2 linked regions of the Desulfurobacterium sp. TC5-1 genome follow. The protein of the gene in region 1 binds, or shares a complex with, the protein of each later gene. Links are inferred from orthologs where the notes say so. Each region holds a gene or a part of one and is shown on either strand. Other genes may lie near its edges.

Evidence for each region.
Region 2: the proteins of carA (region 1) and carB are in contact, whole or in part, in a solved structure (PDB 1KEE), measured with the Escherichia coli proteins. The link is inferred for Desulfurobacterium sp. TC5-1 from one-to-one orthologs.

What each region holds. Positions count from the first base shown.
Region 1 is NZ_ATXC01000001.1:676,434-682,017, reverse strand. The notes cover bases 1,017-3,811. They hold carA (glutamine-hydrolyzing carbamoyl-phosphate synthase small subunit), read left to right. Parts: upstream 1,017-1,740; coding sequence 1,741-2,883; downstream 2,884-3,811. Other genes in these bases: H153_RS0103385 (NAD(P)/FAD-dependent oxidoreductase), read left to right, coding at 2,899-3,811; H153_RS0103395 (metal ABC transporter substrate-binding protein), read right to left, coding at 1,017-1,676. In the rest of the region: tRNA pseudouridine(13) synthase TruD, read right to left, coding at 1-255; H153_RS0103400 (aminodeoxychorismate/anthranilate synthase component II), read right to left, coding at 259-828; more of H153_RS0103395, read right to left, coding at 825-1,016; more of H153_RS0103385, read left to right, coding at 3,812-4,080; H153_RS0103380 (class I SAM-dependent rRNA methyltransferase), read left to right, coding at 4,013-5,221; UTP--glucose-1-phosphate uridylyltransferase GalU, read left to right, coding at 5,218-5,584. UniProt on the Escherichia coli protein: Small subunit of the glutamine-dependent carbamoyl phosphate synthetase (CPSase).
Region 2 is NZ_ATXC01000001.1:426,685-433,212, reverse strand. What follows is about bases 1,572-5,310. They hold carB (carbamoyl-phosphate synthase large subunit), read left to right. Parts: upstream 1,572-1,891; coding sequence 1,892-5,110; downstream 5,111-5,310. Other genes in these bases: H153_RS09020 (hypothetical protein), read right to left, coding at 5,107-5,310; H153_RS0102165 (DUF2905 domain-containing protein), read left to right, coding at 1,572-1,696. In the rest of the region: H153_RS0102170 (HDIG domain-containing metalloprotein), read left to right, coding at 1-1,472; more of H153_RS0102165, read left to right, coding at 1,472-1,571; more of H153_RS09020, read right to left, coding at 5,311-5,490; H153_RS0102150 (hypothetical protein), read right to left, coding at 5,477-5,869; H153_RS0102145 (polyphenol oxidase family protein), read left to right, coding at 5,910-6,512; H153_RS0102140 (ABC transporter ATP-binding protein), read right to left, coding at 6,507-6,528. UniProt on the Escherichia coli protein: Large subunit of the glutamine-dependent carbamoyl phosphate synthetase (CPSase).

The sequences.
Region 1 (5,584 bases):
TTCGGTGATTTTCCCTGAAGGCACCGTTATGTACTGTGACGTTACGGCATATTTATCCTTTAATCCTGCAAATCCTATGGATTTAAGTGAAAGTTTTAAGAGTTTTGATATTATCCTGACTGCTTCCAAAGTAGATACATTCCTCTTTTTAAGAATAAAAACATCAAAGGCACCTTCACTTCCAACTTTTAAGGCCGGAACTTCTTCAACGACAAAGTCCTCAGGAATCTTTTTTATGTGGGAGTACAGTTTCATCGTTTAAATTTGTTTAGTAAAGTTTTCTATGATTTTCAGGCCATCTTCTGTAAGAATGGATTCAGGATGAAATTGAACGCCAAATAAGGGGAACTGTTTGTGCCTTATGCCCATAATTTCTCCGTCATCTTCACTTTCTGCCGTTACTATAAAATCTTCAGGGAGAGTTCCCCTATCGATTACAAGGGAGTGATATCTAATGGCAGAAAAGGGATTTTTCATTCCTTCAAAAAGATATTTTTCATCATGTTTTATCAGGGAAGCTTTGCCGTGCATAAGTTTCTTCGCTCTTATTATTTTTGCACCGAATGCATAACCTATTGATTGATGACCAAGGCAGATACCTAAAATCGGCAGTTTACCAGAAAACCTTTTTATCACCTCTACAGAAATACCCGCTTCTTTAGGTGTACAGGGACCTGGAGAAATTACAATGGCTTCAGGTTTAAACGTTTCAATTTCATCGATCGTTATTTTGTCGTTTCTTTTAACGGTAATATCTGCACCGAGCGTCCCGAAGTATTGAACAATGTTGTAAGTGAAAGAATCGTAGTTATCTATCATAAGAATCATTGTTCGTTTACCTCCTTCAAAGCGGTGCATATTTTATTGCACCAGTTACTTAAAGCTATAACATAATCTTTGTCAGGAATTGGGTTTAGCACGATAACTTTTGCACCTATTTCAGAGGCTATTTCATTTACAAGAGTTTGAGGTTCACCCTTTTCGGCTATTACAATTTTGACATTTTCCTCTTTTCCTTTTTTGATAAGTTCTTTTATGATTTCCGGTTTAGGTTCTTCTTCAGGATTGTTAACTATATAGCCTATGCATTTGATGTTTATAGTTTCAAAGAGAGGTTCCCATACGGGGTGAAATGCAATAACTTTTCTATTTTTCAATTTTGCCGTGCATTCATTAACTCTTGAAATTAACTGTTGTATCATAGCACTATAGTCGTCAGCCCTTTTTTCATAATATGTTTTTTTTCCGGGGTAGAACTTGCTGAGTTTATTAGCCATTTCGAAATACACGTCTTCCATTAAAATTGGATTTGTCCATATGTGATACCCGGCTTTTTTTATAAAAGGGTACTTTTTTGAGAGGAGTTTTCCTATGTTAAATACCTTTTCCCTGTTATCGATTCCTTTAAGTATCCAATTGTCAAGGCCCAGCCCATGAATTACTATTAGTTTTGCCTTTTTTAACTTGGCGATGTCTGAAGGTTTCATTTCGTATCCGTGGGGGGATTCACCTCCCTTTAAAATGGAATAGTATTTGAAATCTCCGCCAGCTAAATATTCTGCAACATTTTTCCATATCGGAAGACTTGAAACTATAAGAGGTTTGTTGGATTCTATATTACAGCCGTAAACTGCCAGTCCTGTTAAAAGTGCAACTATGAGCAGTAGTTTCTTCATCGTTCCTCCGTAAATTTTGGTAAACTAACTGTGACAATTATAATCTATGCTGCGGAGAGAGATTATGTTAGACAGAAAGAAGACAATTCTTGCTCTTGAAGATGGGACATACTTTGAGGGAGTTAATTTTGGTGCAGAAGGTGAGGTGTCTGGTGAAGTAGTATTTACGACCAGTATGACAGGTTATCAGGAAATAGTGACGGATCCTTCTTTTAAGGGTCAGATAGTAACAATGACCTGTCCTTTGATAGGAAACGTCGGTGCTAACAGTGAAGACATTGAGTCTGATAAGCCACAGGCAGAAGGTTTTGTAGTAAAAGAAATTTCTGAGATTTATTCTAACTGGCGGGCAGAGTTTTCATTTGAAGATTATCTCAGGAAATATGGTGTTGTTGGAATTGCAGAGATAGATACGAGAGCCCTGGTTAAAAGATTGAGAGATGTTGGTACGATGAGGGGTGTAATTTCTACGGTTGATCTAAATCCTGAATCCCTTGTAGAAAAGGCCAAAAGTATTCCTCCTATGGAAGGTCAAAACCTTGTTGATGTTGTAACTTGTAAAGAGCCTTATGAGTGGAGTCAGGGAACGTGGAAGTTAGAGAAGAAAGGTTATTCAGAAGTTAAAAACTTTAAATACAGCGTTGTAGTTCTTGATTTTGGTATAAGAAAGAACATTCTTAGAAATTTGGTGGATGTGGGTATTAAACCTGTGGTTGTTCCGGCGAGTACGCCTCCTGAAGAGATTCTTAAGTATAATCCTGATGGCATATTCTTATCGTGTGGTCCTGGTGATCCGGCGGCTGTTGATTATGCGATAGAGACCATTCGTTACCTCATTGCAACGTTTAAAAAACCAATTTTTGGTATCTGTCTTGGCCACCAGCTTACAGCTCTTGCTTTGGGTGCTAAGACTTACAAATTAAAGTTTGGACATAGAGGTGCCAACCAGCCTGTTAAAAATCTTAAAAATGGAAAAGTAGAGATAACGGCCCAGAACCATGGTTTTGCTGTTGATGATAGAACGCTTCCTGACGAACTTGAGGTAACCCATTACAGTCTTAACGATAAAACGGTAGAAGGCTTGAAACATAAGTCAAAGCCACTTTTTACTGTTCAGTATCACCCTGAGAGTTCGCCTGGTCCTCACGATTCCAGGTACCTTTTCCGTGAATTTGCTAAATTGATATCAGACTATAGGGGAATTTGATAGAGGGGAGGAAAAATTAACGATTCCTACGACGTTGCTATTGTAGGGCTTGGTGTAGCAGGCTGCTGTGCTGCTAAAGTTTTGGAGGGCAGTGGCCTGAAAGTTATTGCTTTTGATACGTTTAATTTTCCCAGGAAAAAGTTGTGCGGTGGTGGGTTAACATTAAAATGTTACCACCTTATTACAGATATTTTCGGTGAAGTTGCTCCTATAATCAGGAAAAAAGCAACGAAAATCTATCTTGTTAACAAAGAGTCAGTTCTTGAAGCGGTGTCTGATGTTCCTTTTGTTCTGTTTGTAGATAGAGAAGAGTTTGACAACTTTTTGTTTTCTAAGATTTCTCGTATTGCAGTTCATGACGGTGAGAAGGTAGTGGCTATAACAGAAGAGAAGGGTGGCTATAGAATAGAAACATCTAAGGGTTTTTATAGAGCACGTTTCATTATAGGTTGTGACGGTGTGAACGGATTAACGCCAAGAATTTGTGGCATAAATTTAAAGAAAGCTTTAACGTTTGAAATGGATATTGAATCTGATACAAAGGAATCAGCGATTATAGATTTTTCTGACTTTAATTCAGGATACTACTGGATATTTCCGAAAGGAAATTTTTACACGACGGGATTTGGTGATTTTTCTACTGTTAAAATGAAAAACCCGGAAGTGGTTAATAAGAAGTTTAATGAAAAGTATAGGATTAAAGGGAAAGTGATTTCCAGGGGTGGGGCGTTTGTTCCAGTTTTTGATGGACAATTGTATCCTGGAAAAGGCAGGATATTTCTCACGGGAGACGCGGCGTCTCTTGTTGACCCATTTACCGGTGAAGGTATATATTTTGCCGCGTTGAGCGGCAAAAGGGCTGCTGAAAGTATTTTAAAATATTACGACAATCCACAAGAGGCGTTAGTTGTCTATGCACGTTTTCTTGATAAATTTGCTGCGGATTTTAAATGGGCACTTTTTCTAAGACGTTTGTTTTTTAGATTCAAAGGTGCAATGTTCAAAATTATGGAAACGAGTGATGAAATTCGTACTGTAGCAACTGATATAATTTCAGGTAACATAAGTTACCATGAAGCCTTTAAAAGGTTTGTTGCAAAATCCATCAAGTTACCAATGAGGTTTGTTTATGTTACAGGTTTCAATAAAAAGAGGCAGAGAAAAGAGGATAAAGGGCTTTCATCCCTGGATATATAAGAAAGATATTCTCTCTTTTTCAAGGAGACCAAAACCCGGTGAAATATGCATTGTAAGGGATTATAAGGGTGCATTTCTCGCCAAAGGATATATAAATCCGGATTCTTACATAGCTATAAGAGTTTTGACTTACAGGAAAGATGAGGAAATAGACCTTGAGTTCTTTGTCAGGAGAATTCGGGAGGCTTTTGCCTACAGAAAAAAACTGCTTTCGGATACTAATGAAACTACGGCGTTTCGTTTAATACATTCTGAGGCTGATTACCTTCCAGGCTTAGTTGTGGATAGTTATGATGGCTATCTTGTAGCTCAGTTTACAACACTTGGAATGGAAATTTTAAAGCCTCTGGTAGTGAAAGCTTTAGTTGAAGTTGTACAACCGAAGGGTATTTACGAAAAGTCAACCGTTCAGACGAGGGAGTTAGAGGGACTTCCGCTGTGTGAGCAAAAACTTTATGGTGAAATTCCTGAAAAGGTAACGGTACTCGAAAACGGGATAAAGTTTCGCGTTCAGATAATAGGCGGTCAGAAAACTGGATATTTTCTTGATCAGAGAGAAAATAAACTACTTTTTGCCAGGGAATTTGTCGATGAAGGTGATCGGGTTCTTGATGCATTCTGCCACTTGGGAGGATTCGGCATTCATGCAGCTGTAATAGGTAAGGCAGGAAGTGTTGTTGCCGTTGATAGTTCTGAGATGGCACTTGAGCTTGCGAAAGAAAATGCGGAGATAAACGGTGTAGTCAATAGATTCACTTTTGTGAAGGGTGACTGTTTTAAAGTCTTAAAGAAGATGCAGAAAGATGGTGAAATGTTCGATTCTATTGTCATAGATCCCCCTGCCTTTGCTAAGAGCAGAACTGTGGTAGAACAGGCAAAGAGAGGTTACAAGGAATTGTTCCTTAGAGGATTAAAAATGCTTAAACCTGGTGGAAAGATCGTTGTCTGTTCCTGTTCTCACCACATTACTCCACCTATACTTGAGGAAATTTTGCTATCGGCAGCTCTTGACACGAGAACGCCCCTCAGGGTTCTTTACACAACTTATCAGGCTAAAGACCATCCGTTTGTTCTTCAAATACCGGAGTCAAGATATTTAAAATGTATATTCGCCAGACGGTTTGAGTGGGAGGTAAAATGACAGCGATAAGGAAGGCAGTTATCCCTGTTGCAGGTCTTGGGACGAGGTTTCTTCCAGCTACAAAGGCACAGCCGAAGGAGATGCTTCCTCTGGTTGACAAACCAGTTATTCAATACATTGTTGAAGAAGCTGTAAAGGCCGGTATCAATCAGATTGTTTTTGTAACGGGTAAACATAAGAGAGCTATAGAGGATCATTTTGATAGTAATTTTGAGCTTGAAACGGCCCTTGAAAAAAAAGGAAAGACGGAACTTCTTAAAATAGTGAGAGAAATAACTAACCTTGCAGAGATAATTTACGTGAGACAGAAAGAGCCTCTTGGACTTGGACATGCCATTTTGACGGCAGAGCCAGCGGTTGGAA
Region 2 (6,528 bases), 250 kb from region 1 along the record:
AGCAGAAAGAAGTAAAAGAGAAAATCAAACCTGTCCTCTACGAAATCAAAAAGGGTGAACTTATAGTCAAGAAAGGAACAAAGCTCACCAAAGAGGATATACAGAAAATAAACGCCATTAAAAATTTAAGGGGAAGAAGTAAGACAATAAATAAGTATGTGTCAATTTTTCTTATTTCTCTACTTATGTTTTATCTTACATATAAACTTTACTTTCTTGTCAGTCCTTCTGCTGCAAAGGTTACCAAGAATATCACCTTCTCATTTCTTATAATAACGCTGGATGTTTTTCTTATAAGAATTTTTACCTTTTTTGCAAAGCTTGTAGTTGAAGCAATGAATCTCCCGCTTAAAGAGGACCTTATTTTTATTCCAGTTATTACGTCAACAGTTTTTATATCTATGTTCTTGACAAAAAAAGTTGCTGCTATTCACGCTATTCCTGTTTCTATTCTGCCGTCGTTTCTCCTTTCAAAGCCTTCATTTTTCATCATTCCGACAATTATAGGTTCTGTTTTTTCCTGTTTCGATTCAAGAACCTACAAAGATAGAAATGTCATATACAAGAGTAGCCTTTTTGCAGGTGTTGGCATTGCCGTTTCCGAAATATTACTTCTCCTCTACTATAACGGGTTTCACTTTAAAGAAGAGTTCATCTTCTATCCAATGTTTGCCATTATCGGTTCCGGAATAGCTTCAATTATCGTTATAGGGCTCTTACCTCTCTTTGGCTCTCTGTTTAAGTTCACCACAGACATGGTTTACATGGAACTTATAAATCTTAACCATCCTTTGCTCAGAAAGCTTGTTCTCAAGGCGCCAGGAACATACAGCCATTCCGTTATGGTAAGCACCCTTGCTGAAGCCGCGGCAGAAACAATAGGGGCAAATTCACTCCTCGCAAAAGCAGGTGGTCTGTTTCACGATATAGGAAAGTTGAAAAATCCTCAAGCGTTTGTTGAAAACCAGCAGAATGGGATAAACATGCACGACACAATTCCACCCGAAAAGAGCGCTGCAATCCTGCGGTCTCACGTTGAATACGGCGTTGAATTGGGAAGGAAACATGAGTTACCAGAACCTATCATAGATATTATCCGGCAACATCACGGAACAAAATTGATGAAATATTTTTACGCCAAGGCAAAAGAGCAAAATCCAGACGTTGATGAAAAACAGTTCAGATACCCGGGGCCAAAGCCTCAATTTAAAGAGGCCGGTATTGTTATGCTTGCCGATACTGTAGAAGCTGCTGTAAAGTCGGTTAAGGATAAAAAAGATGTTGACATTGACAGTCTCATTCACAAATTGATAATGGAAGATATAGAAGACGGTCAGCTTAATCAGTGCGGTTTAAGTTTGAAAGAGATTAACCTGATAGAGAAAGTGTTTAAAAAGATTCTTTCAGGTGTTTACCACAACAGGGTTGAATATCCAGAAGATGTTAAGCAGGAAGAGGATTCAAAGGGATGATGGAAGAGATCGGGAAAACTTTAATAGTAACGGGATTCTTCCTTGCACTGACCGGAATTCTTCTCATTCTGATTTCAAAAATGCCGGGAGGACTTCCGATCGGAAGGCTTCCCGGCGACATTTACATAAAGCGGGATAACTTCACTTTCTACTTTCCAATAACCACAAGTATAATACTCAGTATTCTCTTTTCACTTATTCTCTATTTGTTTTCAAAACATTGAGATTACCTGAAACTTAACCTTGGAAAAAAATCTCGTTGGATTCTTCTCGCATATTTCTAAGGCAGTGTCAAAATTCTACTATTAAACAAATGCAAACTCCTTATTAATTAGTTTCTAAGTTTCACCCAGTTTAACAAATTGGTCCCAAATTGTTGTAAAATTTCCTATTAAATCCACTCTATGTCGGAGGTTGCCTTGCCAAAACGAACAGATCTTAAAAAAATCATGATAATCGGTTCCGGACCTATTGTGATAGGACAGGCTGCGGAGTTTGACTATTCCGGAACTCAAGCCTGTAAAGCTTTAAGAGAAGAAGGATACGAGGTTGTTCTCGTTAACTCGAACCCTGCAACGATTATGACCGATCCGGACATTTCCGATAGAACATACATTGAACCTCTTACGGTTGAGGCTGTTGAGAAGATAATCAGAAAGGAAAAACCTGACGCGTTACTTCCTACGGTTGGCGGTCAGACTGCCCTTAACCTTGCCGTTGAACTTTACGAGTCCGGCGTCCTCGAAAAACATGGCGTCGAGCTTATAGGTGCCAATGTTGAGGCCATTAAGAAGGCTGAGGATAGAGAACTGTTTAAAGCTGCAATGCTGAAAATAGGGTTAGATGTTCCCAAAAGTGGTTTTGCCCGTTCAATGGAAGAGGCAATGGAAATCCTTGAAGAGGTTGGACTCCCCGCAATCATAAGGCCATCATTCACACTCGGTGGTGAGGGCGGTGGTGTTGCCTACAACGTTGAAGAGTTTAAAGAAATTGTCAGGAAGGGACTTGATGCAAGCCCGATTACAGAGGTTCTCATAGAGGAGTCTGTTTTAGGCTGGAAAGAGTACGAATTGGAAGTTATGAGGGACTTGAACGATAATGTTGTTATTATCTGTTCCATTGAAAACCTTGACCCGATGGGGGTTCACACCGGTGATTCTATCACTGTTGCACCAGCCCAGACACTTACAGATAAGGAGTATCAGATTTTAAGGGACAGTGCCATAAAGATTATCAGGGAAATTGGCGTTGAAACTGGCGGATCTAACGTTCAATTTGCCGTGAATCCTGAAAATGGAAGGGTAATTGTTATCGAGATGAACCCGAGAGTTTCCCGTTCTTCAGCCCTTGCGTCAAAGGCTACAGGATTCCCTATCGCTAAAATTGCTGCAAAACTTGCCGTTGGCTACACACTTGATGAGCTTCCAAACGACATCACCAAAAAAACACCTGCATCTTTTGAACCTGCGATTGATTACTGCGTTGTTAAATTTCCAAGGTGGGCCTTTGAGAAATTCCCTGAAGCTGATGCTGTTTTAACTACCACTATGAAATCTGTCGGTGAAGTTATGGCTATCGGCAGAACGTTTAAAGAAGCCCTTATGAAAGCTATCCGTTCTCTTGAGAACGGAAGGTATGGTCTTTTCTTGAAAGGAATTGATCAGGTTTCCCGTTCTGAACTTGAGTCGAAGATCGCTGTTCCAACTCCTGACAGGATATGGTACATAGCGGAAGGTTTTAGAAGAGGAATGTCAATAGATGAAATTTACGAACTGTCAAAGATAGATAGATGGTTTTTACACAATATAAAACAGCTTGTTGACCTTGAAAAAGAGCTCGTCAAGTACAATGTTGACACTGTTCCTGAAGAGCTTCTTAAACTTGCCAAAAAGTGGGGATTTTCAGATATCTATCTTTCAAAAATCTGGAATGTACCTCAAAAAACAGTGAGGGAAAAGAGAGAAAAGGTTGTTCCGGTTCTTTACAAGAGTGTTGATACCTGTGCCGGCGAGTTTGAGGCTTACACACCTTACTACTATTCTACCTACGATGGGGTTGAGTGTGAGGCAAAACCTTCTGATAGAAAGAAGGTTGCCGTTTTTGGCTCAGGGCCCAACCGTATAGGTCAGGGTGTTGAGTTTGACTACTGCTGTGTTCACTCTGTTTGGGCTTTGAGAGAACTTGGTTATGAAGCCCACATGGTAAACTGTAACCCCGAAACTGTTTCAACAGATTACGATACGTCAGATAAACTCTTTTTTGAGCCGCTTACACTTGAAGATGCCCTAAACATAGTAAGAAAAGAAGGACACGAAGGAGTTATCGTTCAATTTGGCGGTCAAACGCCGTTAAAGCTTTCTGTTCCTTTTGAAAGAGAAGGTGTGAAAATTTTAGGTACAAGTTCTGACAGCATTGACATAGCCGAAGATAGAGAAAGGTTCAGGGAACTTCTCAACCGTCTTGGGTTAAAGCAGCCCCCTTCAGGCATTGCTCACTCCCTTGAAGAGGCAGAGAGAGTGGCTGAAGAGATTGGTTTTCCAGTTCTCATGAGACCTTCTTATGTGCTTGGCGGAAGGGCTATGAGAATCGTTGACAGCATGGAAGAGCTTAGAAATTACATGAACGAAGCAGTTGAAGTTTCCGAAGACAAGCCCGTTCTTATAGATAAGTTTTTAGAGGATGCCGTGGAGTTTGATGTTGATGCAGTTTGTGACGGAAGCAGGGTCGTTATCGGTGGCGTTATGGAACATATAGAGGAAGCCGGCATTCACTCTGGTGATAGTGCCTGCGTTCTACCAACGTTCTCTGTTCCGAAAGAAATTGTTGAGAAGATGAAAGACATAACAAGAAAAATAGCGGTTGAACTGAAAGTTAAAGGTCTAATAAACATTCAATTTGCCGTTAAAGATGGTGAAATATACATAATTGAAGTCAATCCAAGAGCTTCAAGAACTGTTCCTTTTGTAAGTAAGGCTACAGGTATTCCGCTTGCCAAGATAGCGACAAAGGTCGCCCTCGGTAAAACGCTTGACGAACTCGGTGTTAAGGAAGTTGAGCCTCCCTATTACTCTGTAAAAGAGGCCGTTTTCCCCTTTAACAGGTTCACAAAAGTTGATCCTGTCCTGTCACCGGAGATGAAATCTACCGGTGAAGTTATGGGTATCGATGAAGACCTTGGCACGGCGTTTTACAAGGCGCAGCTTGCCGCAGGTTCAAGGCTTCCGATAGATCCTTCCAGAGGGAAGGTCTTTGTAAGTGTGAAAGATAAGGACAAACCAAAGGTCGTGAATATTGTTAAAGAGCTTATAAATATCGGTTTTGAAATTGTTTCTACTGAAGGAACCTACAGGTTTTTAAAAGAACAGGAACTTCCCGTTTCCATAGTTTACAAGATCCAGGAGGGAAGAAGACCAAACATTGCCGATATGATAAAAAACAACGAGATTGCCCTCATTATCAATACGCCAACAGGATCAAAGTCAAAGAGAGACGCGATGAGCATAAGGCGGCTGGCAGTTAATTACGGAATTCCTTACTACACCACTATAAGAGGTGCCGAAGCAGCCGTCATGGCTATCAAGTCTGTAAGAGAGAAAAACTTTGACGTTAAGCCCTTACAAGAATATCATAGATTTTAACTCGCATTGAGGTCCTCATAAAGGACCTCACTTTCGTTTATATATTTTTCAACGGTTATTCCGGCTTTTAAAAGATAATCAGGAAGGAAAGAAAGAAGTTCTGATAGTTTTTTCTTAACGATTTTTTCCTTTAACCTCTTGGTGTTTCTGATAGGATCTTTTACCTTTGTTATGTTCGCAAACCGGATATTTGCAATCTGACGCTTTCCCTCTGTTATAGAACCAAAGATTTCAACGGTTATCGTTGCAGTTTTACTTTCTCTTTTGATATTCACCGCTGTCTTAAGGTTGACGGTTGCGCTGATTCTCTTCGTTTCAACGGCAAGTTCCGGGTCAACAAACAGCTCCTGAAATGGCCAGATGCTTTCAATCTCTTTCAACGTTCCTCTCCAGGATTTTAAGTGTCGTCTCAATTTTATCAATGGAAGATGCTATCCAGACTTTTATCTCTATTTCCCTTTCGCTTCCGGAGTCGCAAGCCCAACGGTAATTCCTGAAAATGTTGTGAAACAAGTCGTACAAAATTTTCTTTTCCCTTATCTTTCTGTTTTTTCCTGACAGTCCCTTTTTCATCTTTAAAATGTTCTTCTTTCTCTTTCTGAAAAGATTGCAAAAGACTCTGTTAGACAGCTTCTTCGTGTCAAAATTGACAATCTCTCTTTCAGCCACTTTTAAAAACCTTTCAAACAACTTTTCGTGGCTTTCCGAATAAACAGGTGTCATCTCTATTTCATGCCTTATTTTAAGCTGAACTCTCATAATGATAGAATTATAAACCAAACCTTTAAGCAGGGGCGTGATGAAGTATGAAATTTTTATATCGGAAAAACCGACTGATGGAAGGGAAATAGAAGAAATAAAAGGGATTCCCGTTATCAGGCCGGTTCAGATCCACAGCAGTACAGTGGTTTTTGCAGGTAGAAGGTATTCAGGAAGGAAAGGAGATGCGATTGTTACCGATAACAGGAAAGTATGGGTTGGGGTTTTGAGCGCAGATTGCATTCCCATCCTTGTCGTGGCAAGGGGCATGGTTGCAGCTATTCATGCCGGATGGCGAGGAACACTAAAAGGTATCACTTTCAAAACTTTAAAGTACATTCAGACTTTTACAGATGTTCAAAAAATCATAATAGGTCCCGGTATCTGCAACAAGTGCTATGAGGTAGGTGAAGATGTTTACAAGCTTTTCAACCCACATTTAAGGAACAGGCTTTTCAGACCTTATGGAAGCAAGAAATATTTGTTTGACCTTAAAAAGGCAAATACCATTCAGGCAAAGTCAGCAGGCGTAAGTGTTATAGAGGATTTAAATCTCTGCACCGTTTGTAATAACGATAGGTTTTACTCTTTCAGGAAAGAGAAGACAGAAAAGAGGATTCTATCTGCTATAAGGCTTTTATGAACCAGCAATAGGAAAG